DNA from 4 places in the Streptomyces rapamycinicus NRRL 5491 genome. Region 3 is predicted to be linked to each of the others. Evidence: riboswitches for the same ligand, from Rfam matches in the RefSeq annotation. Region 3 holds a riboswitch; each other region holds the start of a gene.
The links. Region 3 has a riboswitch for cobalamin ahead of LIV37_RS18000 (ribonucleoside-diphosphate reductase subunit alpha). Riboswitches for the same ligand answer to the same signal wherever they lie in the genome.
Positions count from the first base shown of each region.

Region 1 (2,189 bases), 5.9 Mb from region 3:
GATGCCGTCCCGGAGCGGCGGCAAGGTGCTCTTCCCCAGGCCGAGATGGGCGGTGACCGCCGCCCATACGTCGGCGGTGGAGATGTCGGCCGGGCCGATGGTCACGGCGAACGCGACCGACGCGAGCAGCGCGGCCGGCCCTCCCGCGATCAGCAGCAGGAGGCGGGCGCTCACACGGTGGATGCCCGGGTGTCGGGTGCTCACTCGACGGGTGCTCACTTGGCGAGCCCGAAGTCGCGCAGCCCGGCGGCGACCTGTTCCACCCCTTCGACCGTACGGAGGGACGGGTTCATGGCCTGCCCGCTCAGCAGGATGTACCGCTTCTTCTTCACTGCGGTGAGGTTGCGGGTGGCGGCGTTGGTCTCGAGGAAGCGCATCTTCGCCCTGGCGGTCTCCGCGGTCTGCTGCTTGCGCGTGAGGTCGCCGAGGACGATGACGTCCGGGTCGCGGTCGGCCACGGTCTCCCAGTTGATCTGCGGCCACTCGTCGTGGGTGTCGGAGAAGGCGTTCTCCGCCCCTACGGCCCGGGTGATGGCACCCGGCGCGCCACAGCAGCCGGCGAGGTAGGGCGACTGGGAGTTGGCGAACCAGTACATGAGGGAGACACCGGAGGCGTCCACTCCGTCCGTGGCCTTGCGGACGCGCTCCCGCAGCCGCGCGACGAGCTTCTCACCGCGCTCGTCGACACCGAACGCGTGGGCCAGGTCGCGTATTTCGCCGTACACCACATCAAGCGTGAGGGGCTTGCCGCGGGCGCCGTCGCCACCGCTTTCGGTGTCCCTGCCCGCCGCGCAGTCGGACGGCGAGACATACGTGGGCACGCCCAGCTTCTCGAACTGCTCGCGGGTGGCCACGCCGCCCTTGCCGAGGGTGGAGACGAACGAGGCGGTGACGAAGTCGGGTTCGGCGTCCAGGGACTTCTCGAAGGACGGCGCGTTGTCGGCCAGACGCTCCACCCTGGCATTGGCCTTCTCCAGGCCCTTCATCACCGGATCGGTCCAGGTGGCGGTGGCGGCCATGCGGTCGGCGAGGCCGAGCGAGAGCAGGATCTCCGTGGTGCCCTGGTTGAGCGACAGGGCCCGCTTCGGGGCGGACTTCAAGGTGACCTTGTGGCCGCAGTTGTCGATCGTGCGCGGATAGCCCGAACCGGCGGCCCTTCCGGGGTCCGCGTCGTCATGGCCGGAGCCACCGCACGCGGTGAGCAGAAGGGCGGGGGCGAGCAGGAGCGCCGCGGTACGGCGGGCGGAACGGAGCACGGGCAGCCTCGGTGGTCGGGGCTCGTTCGCGGAGCCTGGCCTACGGACGTCCTCCGCGCGCCGGGCGCGGAGGTGCCAGCAGGTCTTCGGACTCGGGCTCGTCCGGACGGGGCCCCTTCCCGGTGCTCGTTCGCGACGGCCCCTCGGCCGTCACGGACTCCTCCCAGTGGTGTCACATGCCCCGCCCGTCCCCCTCACCGCTGCGCGTCAGTTCCGGATTCGCACCGGATTCCCTGGCCTCGGATGTGGCACGACTGGCTCCCCGAGACTACCAAGAGCGTCGAGCGGCCACGTCCCGCGGTCGGTTCGGCCGCCTGCGGGCCCGCTTCACCTCACGGTCCACGGCCCAGGCGTCGCCGACCGGCCCGAGGTGGCCGAGCTTGTCGGGGTTGATCACCGTGCGGATGGTCTGGATCCGCCCGTCGAGCACATCGAGGGCCAGCGTGTGGAGCACCCTGCCGTCCCGGTCGCGGAGGATCGCGCCGGGCTGGCCGTTGACCTCGCACGGCTCCAACGACACATCGATCCGCAGCAGCCAGGGGAAGACACCGCCCAGCAACCGCGCCACGTTCTCCGCGCCCATGACGGCCCTGGCCAGCTGCGGGGCCTTGCCGCCACCGTCTCCGACCAGCCGCACATCGGCGGCCAGCAGCTTCCGCAGCCCGCCCACATCGCCGTCCTTCAGCGCGTCGAAGAACCGTGTGGCCAGCTCCCGCCGCTCCTCCCGGTCCGCCGTGAACCGAGGCCGTCCGGCCCGCATGTGGCGCCGCGCCCGCACCAGCAGCTGCCGGCACGCCGCCTCCGACCGCCCCACCGCCGCGGCGATCTCGTCGAACCCGAAGCCGAACACCTCCCGCAGCACGAACACCGCCCGCTCCAGCGGGCTGAGCCGTTCCAGGAGCAGCAGCGCCGCCATCGACACCGAGTCGGCCA
Region 1 covers NZ_CP085193.1:10,309,077-10,311,265, reverse strand. Annotated here, with positions in the region: gene LIV37_RS42750 (FecCD family ABC transporter permease) at 1-174, opposite strand, end outside; gene LIV37_RS42745 (ABC transporter substrate-binding protein) at 216-1,256, opposite strand; cobalamin riboswitch at 1,317-1,530, opposite strand; gene LIV37_RS42740 (RNA polymerase sigma-70 factor) at 1,525-2,189, opposite strand, start outside.
Region 1: it holds a riboswitch for cobalamin, as region 3 does, so the genes downstream of both, LIV37_RS42745 (ABC transporter substrate-binding protein) here and LIV37_RS18000 (ribonucleoside-diphosphate reductase subunit alpha) in region 3, are expected to answer to the same signal.

Region 2 (2,189 bases), 3.5 Mb from region 3:
CACGAGGTCCAGCCGGGCGTTCCCGCCGCCGCGGAACCGGAAGCGGGTCTCGGTCATCCGTGCCGTGCGCGAGCGCTGCTTGCCGACCGTCGACCGGTAGCGCTCCACGACGGTGCGGTCGTGGCGTCCCAGATAGCGCAGCCCGTGCGACAGATCCGCCCGCTCGGTGACGATGCCCACGGGCGAGGGCTCGATCACCGTACGTCCGCCCCGGGACACCTGGAGCGCCAGCGCTCCCGAGGCGCCGTCGAGCCGCAGTTGGGCGAGGGGACCGGAGTGGGGCGAGGGGCCGCGCACGGTCCAGGCGGAGTCCTTCGCCTGTGCGGGCCCGGTGACGAAGAGCGTCATGGCCAGGACGCCGCAGAGCAGAAATGCCACTGCGGAGCGTCGGTAAGATCTCGGCATCGTTGCCTCCCGAGGCGGATACGTTACCGAGTCATCCGATAACTGGGGAGGGGGCGGGCGATATTACGCCCCGTCAAGGGTCGTGGGCGCGTGAGAGATCGGATCTATAGCTTGGCTGCTTCCGGAGACGCCACCAGGGGTAGAGGGTCGGCTGACGGACCCGCGCACGGTCCGGATGAGGAGGCGCACACGATGAGCGGCACGGCTCGGCCCGGCGACCCGGACCCGGGGACGGCGGACCGGGAGGCGGTGGACCCGGAGACCGCGGACCGGGAGGCGGCGGACCCGGCGCCCGCCGAGCCCGAGGGCGGGGACCCCGCCTGCTGGCTGGAGCGGGTCTGCGCCGACTGCGGCGCGATCCAGGACACCGCCCACTTCGCTCGCTGTGCGCGCTGCGGAGCCCCGAGGGAGTGAGCGGGGCGCCCGGGATGCGATGATGCCGGGCGACAAGGGCGACGGCGGAACGAGGAAGCCGGTGAGAATCCGGCGCGGTACCGCCACTGTGATCGGCGAGCGGATCCCGGACAGGCCACTGCCCGCATGCGCGGGTGGGAAGGCCGGGACGAGCATCGACCCGAGAGCCAGGAGACTCACGCGGTCGCCTCCTCGATCGACACCGGGGCGGACTTCCCCGGAGGAGGGGTGGTGCGGCGTGCCCGTAGGGCCGGCCGATCCGCTGCCGTGCCGGGTGACCGTGTGCCGGGACTGCTGTTGCGGCAGTCCCAAGGTGACCGGCGTCGACCACGCCGCGCAGCTCGCGCGGCTCGGTGCGGAGGCGCCCGTACGCGTCTCCGAGTGTCTGGACGTCTGCGACCAGGCCAATGTGATCGTGGTGCAGCCGTCGGCCGCCGGACGGGCCGCCGGGGGCCGGCCGGTCTGGCTCGGCCTGGTCAACGACCCGGACGCGACGGAGGACATCGTGGCCTGGGTCCGGGCGGGCGGCCCCGGGGTGGTGCCGCTGCCCGACATCCTCGATCTGTACGCCTTCTCGCCGCGGGGGAGTGCCTCGGCCGAGCCGTCACCGGGCGGTCGCTGAACGCCCGAAGTCCCCTGCCACGTAGGGGAGTTGCTCCTGTGAGCAGAACTCTGGCGGCCTCGCACCCCGTGGGCTACCGTCGGTAACACGTTGTCGGCCGGTAACACGATTCCGTCGCGGCGGCCCCCTCCGTATCTCCCGCACCCTCCGAACCCCTCCCGGAAGGCAGCTCATGGAGAACTCCACAGAGAATTCCGCGTCGCCCGCCGGGATCAGCGGGATCAGCCGCCGCCGCGCCCTGACGGCGGCGGGCGGTGTGCTCGCCGGTGCCGCGCTCGCCCAGGCGGCGGTTCCGGCCTTCGCCGCCTCCGGGGCGTCCTCGGACGCGGACGCCATCGTGGTCGGCCACGGGCTCGCCGGGCTGGTGGCCACGGCGGAACTGGCCGCCGCGGGGCGCAAGGTGCTCCTCCTCGACCAGGAGCCCGAGAGCAACCTCGGCGGCCAGGCGTTCTGGTCCTTCGGCGGCCTGTTCTTCGTCGACTCCGAGGAACAGCGGCTGATGGGGATCAAGGACTCCCCCGAACTGGCCTGGCAGGACTGGCTCGGCACGGCCGGCTTCGACCGCGGTGTCACCGACCCCGGCGGCCAGGACCACTGGGCCCACAAGTGGGCGGAGGCGTATGTGGACTTCGCCTCCGGGGAGAAGCGGTCCTGGCTGCACGGGCTCGGTGTGCAGTGGTTCCCGATCGTCGGCTGGGCCGAGCGCGGCGGCGGCCTCGCGGACGGCCACGGCAACTCGGTGCCGCGT
Region 2 covers NZ_CP085193.1:882,139-884,327, reverse strand. Annotated here, with positions in the region: gene LIV37_RS03990 (glycoside hydrolase family 97 protein) at 1-405, opposite strand, end outside; gene LIV37_RS03985 (hypothetical protein) at 598-819, shown strand; cobalamin riboswitch at 835-1,012, shown strand; gene LIV37_RS03980 ((2Fe-2S) ferredoxin domain-containing protein) at 1,058-1,441, shown strand; gene LIV37_RS03975 (FAD-binding dehydrogenase) at 1,614-2,189, shown strand, end outside.
Region 2: it holds a riboswitch for cobalamin, as region 3 does, so the genes downstream of both, LIV37_RS03980 ((2Fe-2S) ferredoxin domain-containing protein) here and LIV37_RS18000 (ribonucleoside-diphosphate reductase subunit alpha) in region 3, are expected to answer to the same signal.

Region 3 (2,189 bases):
GGCTGGGCGGTCTGGTTGGCGGTGCGGTTGGCGGCGTCCTTGAACGTCATCCAGCCGTTGCCGGTCTGCGCGAGGGTGCGCATCATCCGGGCGTACAGCTGGCGCGCCGGGACCTGCTTGACGGCCTTCCCCTCGGCCTCGGCCCGGCGGTACGCGGCGTCGAACTCCTCGCCCCACAGGTCCACCAGATCGGGCGCGTCGGCCGGGGAGAACAGCGACCAGTCGGCGTCCGCCTCGACCCGGCGCATGAACTCGTCAGGGATCCAGTGGGCGATGTTGAGGTTGTGGGTGCGGCGGGCGTCCTCGCCGGTGTTGTCCCGCAGCTCCAGGAACTCCTCGAGGTCCGCGTGCCAGGTCTCCAGGTAGACACAGGCCGCGCCCTTGCGCCGGCCACCCTGGTTGACGGCTGCCACCGAGGCGTCGAGCGTGCGCAGGAACGGCACGATGCCGTTGGAGTGCCCGTTGGTGCCCCGGATAAGAGAACCGCGCGCCCGGATGCGGGAGTAGGACAGGCCGATGCCGCCCGCGTGCTTCGACAGCCGCGCCACCTGGTGGTAGCGGTTGTAGATCGAGTCCAGCTCGTCCAGCGGGGAGTCCAGCAGATAGCAGGACGACATCTGCGGATGCCGGGTGCCGGAGTTGAACAGCGTGGGGGAGCTGGGCAGATACGACAGCGTGCTGGTCAGCCGGTAGAGCTCGGCGACGTCGTCCAGCGCCCGCTCCGAGTGGTCCTCGGCGAGCCCGCAGGCCACGCGCAGCAGGAAGTGCTGCGGGGTTTCGATCACCTGACGGGTGATGGGGTGGCGGAGCAGATAGCGGCTGTAGAGGGTGCGCAGCCCGAAGTAGCCGAAGCGGTTGTCGGCGCCGTCGGCCAGCGCCCGCTCCACCAGCGCGTCCAGCCGCTCGGCGTGGGTGGCGGCGAACTCCGCGGTGGAGTCGGCGAGCAGGCCCTCGCGGTGGCCCACCCGGACGGAGGCCGAGAAGGAGACCGCGCCCTGCCCGGCCGCCTCCTCCGTGATGGTCAGCGCCAGCAGCCGCGCCGCGAGCCGCGAGTACTCCGGCTCCTCGGCGATCAGCCCGGCCGCCGCCTCGGTCGCGAGCGCACGCAACTCCGCCTCGTCCGAGCCGGGATGACGGCCGCGCAGGGCGGCGGCCGCGACCTTGCCGGGGTCGGTGGCGGGAAGGTCGGCGGTGAGTCCGGTAAGAGTCCGTAGCAGGGCGGTCCCGGGCGCGTCGTCCGCTGCCTGAGAAGCCGCCTGCGCTGAAACCGGATCGGCGGGCGCGATGGTCACTGGGGTGCTCTCCCTCGCTCGGCCGGGCCGCGAGGGTGGTGCGATGGGCGCGTACGGACATGCCGTTGCCGCACTCCTCGTACGTCAGGCACACCACGCAGCGTCCATCGGCCCAACCCTCGAGGCCGGGGGACGTGTTCACAGGGCCGTCGGCAGGTGCTCGGACTCACGGGCACGCCGAATTGAGCGCACACGTACACCGTTGCGGGACAGTTCCGGATTCCCACCGGATTCCCCTGCGGCGACAGCGAGGACGAGCATACATCTTGTGTTGGCCGACGCACGCACCCCCATATCTTGTGTCGGAGCTGCGGAGTTTCGCATGAATGTGCTAATGCGTTCCGAAGGTGGCCCGCGACCTGGGGCGTGCGGCGCGGGGTGTCAAAGCTCCACGGTGAAGGCCCATAGGGTGAAGTCCGTCCCCGGCAGGGGCGCCCAGTCGCGCTCGGGGGCACGGGTGAAGCCCAGCCGCTCGTACAGGCGGTGGGCGGCGGTCATCGAGTGCTGGCTGCTGATCACTATTCGCCGCAGACCCAGTGCGCGGGCCCGGTCCAGACAGGCTCGCACGAGCGCCTCGGCGGCGCCGCGTCGGCGCGACTCGGGGCGGACGACCAGCATCCGGAACTCGCCCTCGCCGGGTCGGGCCAGCTCCGCGTACGCCCCGCCATGCACGGCGAACGCCACGGCGCCCAGCACCTCGTCGCTCGTCGTGTCCGCCGCGACCAGCACTTCGGACTCGGCGGCCCGGCGGCGGGCGTCGCGCAGGGTGGCGAGATAAGGATCACTGTCCCCGAAGTCCAGGAGCCCGTCCCCCAGATACACCTGTGCGGTGAGCTCTCCGATTCCGTCCAGCTCCTCGTCCCGCGCGCGCCTGATCGTGATGTCCATGCCCGTAGT
Region 3 covers NZ_CP085193.1:4,409,647-4,411,835, reverse strand. Annotated here, with positions in the region: gene LIV37_RS18000 (ribonucleoside-diphosphate reductase subunit alpha) at 1-1,292, opposite strand, end outside; cobalamin riboswitch at 1,427-1,553, opposite strand; gene LIV37_RS17995 (GNAT family N-acetyltransferase) at 1,674-2,180, opposite strand.

Region 4 (2,189 bases), 6.0 Mb from region 3:
GCGGTTCGACGTCCCGCTCGGCCGTCGCGTCGAGCGGGACGTGCAGCAGCGAGCAGGAGGCGGCCACGTCGACCCGGTCCGCCAGGCCCAGCAGGGTGCCGAGCGTGGCCAGGGACTTCTCCAGGTCGTTGACCCAGATGTTGCGGCCGTTGACGACACCGGCGACCAGCCGCTTGCGGGGCAGCCCGCCGACGGCGGCCAGCGCGTCCAGGTTCGCCGCGGCGGCCTCCGTGAAGTCCAGCGCCAGCCCCTCGACCGGGGCCTTGGCCAGCACCGGCAGCGCCTCGCCGAGACGGTCGAAGTACGAGGCGACCAGCAGCTTCGGGCGGTCGGTGAGGGCGCCCAGGTCGCGGTAGGCGCGCCCGGCCGCGTGTCGCTCGGCGGGGGTGCGGTCCTGGACCAGGGCGGGCTCGTCGAGCTGCACCCATTCGGCACCGGCCGCCCGCAGGTCGGCCATGACCTCGGCGTACACCGGAAGCAGCCGGTCCAGCAGGGTGAGCGGCTCGAAGCCGGCGGGCGCGCCGGGCGCGGGCTTGGCGAGCAGGAGGTACGTGACGGGGCCGACGAGGACCGGTCGCGCGGTCAGCCCGAGGGCGATGGCCTCCTTGAGCTCCGCGACCTGCTTGGCGGAGTCGGCCGCGAACACCGTGTCCGGACCGAGTTCGGGGACCAGATAGTGGTAGTTGGTGTCGAACCACTTGGTCATTTCCAGCGGCGCCACGTCCTGGGTGCCCCGCGCCATCGCGAAGTACCCGTCGAGCGGGTCGGCGGCGACCGCGTCCCGGTGGCGGCCGGGGATGGCGCCGACCATGACGGTGGTGTCCAGCACATGGTCGTAGTACGAGAAGTCGCCGGTGGGGACCTCGTCGATGCCCGCCCCGGCCAGTTGCCGCCAGTTGGCGCGGCGCAGTTCGGCGGCGGTGGCCCTCAGCGCGTCGCCGGTGACGCGGCCCTTCCAGTAGCCCTCGATCGCCTTCTTCAGTTCCCGGTTCGGGCCCTGGCGGGGGTAGCCGTACACGGTGGCCCGTGCCGCCGCGGCTGCGGACTTGGTGGTCACGGAGATCTCCTTCGCGAGATGAATCCCTGAGGTCCCGGCGACGGGAGGAGAGCGCGAAGGGTGACGGACCGGACGCCACGACCTCGCGCGGCAGGCGCGCGGTCGTCCACCTGGTACCTGTTCGCCGACCCGCCCTCGAGGTCACCGGGATGTCCGCGCACGGGTGGTCCGTACGCGGGCAGATGGCAGGTCTTCGGACTCACGGGCGCGTCCTCCTCAGGAGGACACCTACTGGCCGTCGCTTCCCAGGTCCTTCTCACCGGACCCAGTGCGTATGACGGCGGTCGTTCCCGCTCACCGCTGCGGGGCAGTCCCGGATTTCCACCGGGTTCCCTCTTGCGACGCCTCCCGCCTGGCGGACGGGGCGAACCAGCTGCACCGGCCAGCCTACGGCATGGGAAACCCCCGGCCGTGTCGGCCGGGGGTTCCGCTCCTCACGGGCGCGTGGAGCAGGGGGTCAGCACGCTCCGGAGTCCGACTCGCCCACCAGGTTGACCGGGACGGTGACGAAGGAGAACTGGTTGCTGGCGCATACGCCGGGGAAGGTCGTGCTGCTGGTGTTGTTGACGGTGACATCGGGAGTGTCCTCCGCGACGGCACCGGTCGCGCCGACGGCGAGGGACGCGGCGGTGAGAGCGAGCGTGGACAGGGCGGTCCGCATACGCATGGGAACTCCTTGCTGGGGATGAGCGGCCGGAAATGACCGGCTTCGCATGCATGGTGCCCCTTTGTCGGGCGGATCGCGGCCCAACGTCCCCCCAATGGGGTAACACGTCACCCGCTGTCACATCATCCGCCGCCGAGCCGCGCGTCGTCCGCCGGGGCGCAGGGCGGGATGGTCGGCGGGCGGGCCGGGTCGGGGACGCGGTTGGTGAAACCGCCGGGGACCGAGCGGCACTGCTGTTCGCGGAAGCGGACCGGTGCGGTGCCCACGCGGCGGGCGAACAGCCTGCTGAAGTAGGCGGGGTCGTCGTAGCCGACGCGGCGGGCGATGGCGGCCACCGGCAGTTCGGTGCCGACCAGGCCGCGCCGCTCTCGCGGTCGGTGTACGCGACGATGCGCGGGAACTCCGGGTCCACCCGGACCTCCAGCCGCTTCGACCGCAAGGTGCGCTCGGTGCGCTCGGTGGCGC
Region 4 covers NZ_CP085193.1:10,376,685-10,378,873, forward strand. Annotated here, with positions in the region: gene metE (5-methyltetrahydropteroyltriglutamate--homocysteine S-methyltransferase) at 1-1,057, opposite strand, end outside; cobalamin riboswitch at 1,225-1,446, opposite strand; gene LIV37_RS43070 (hypothetical protein) at 1,515-1,724, opposite strand; partial or broken gene LIV37_RS43075 (helix-turn-helix domain-containing protein) at 1,847-2,074, opposite strand.
Region 4: it holds a riboswitch for cobalamin, as region 3 does, so the genes downstream of both, metE (5-methyltetrahydropteroyltriglutamate--homocysteine S-methyltransferase) here and LIV37_RS18000 (ribonucleoside-diphosphate reductase subunit alpha) in region 3, are expected to answer to the same signal.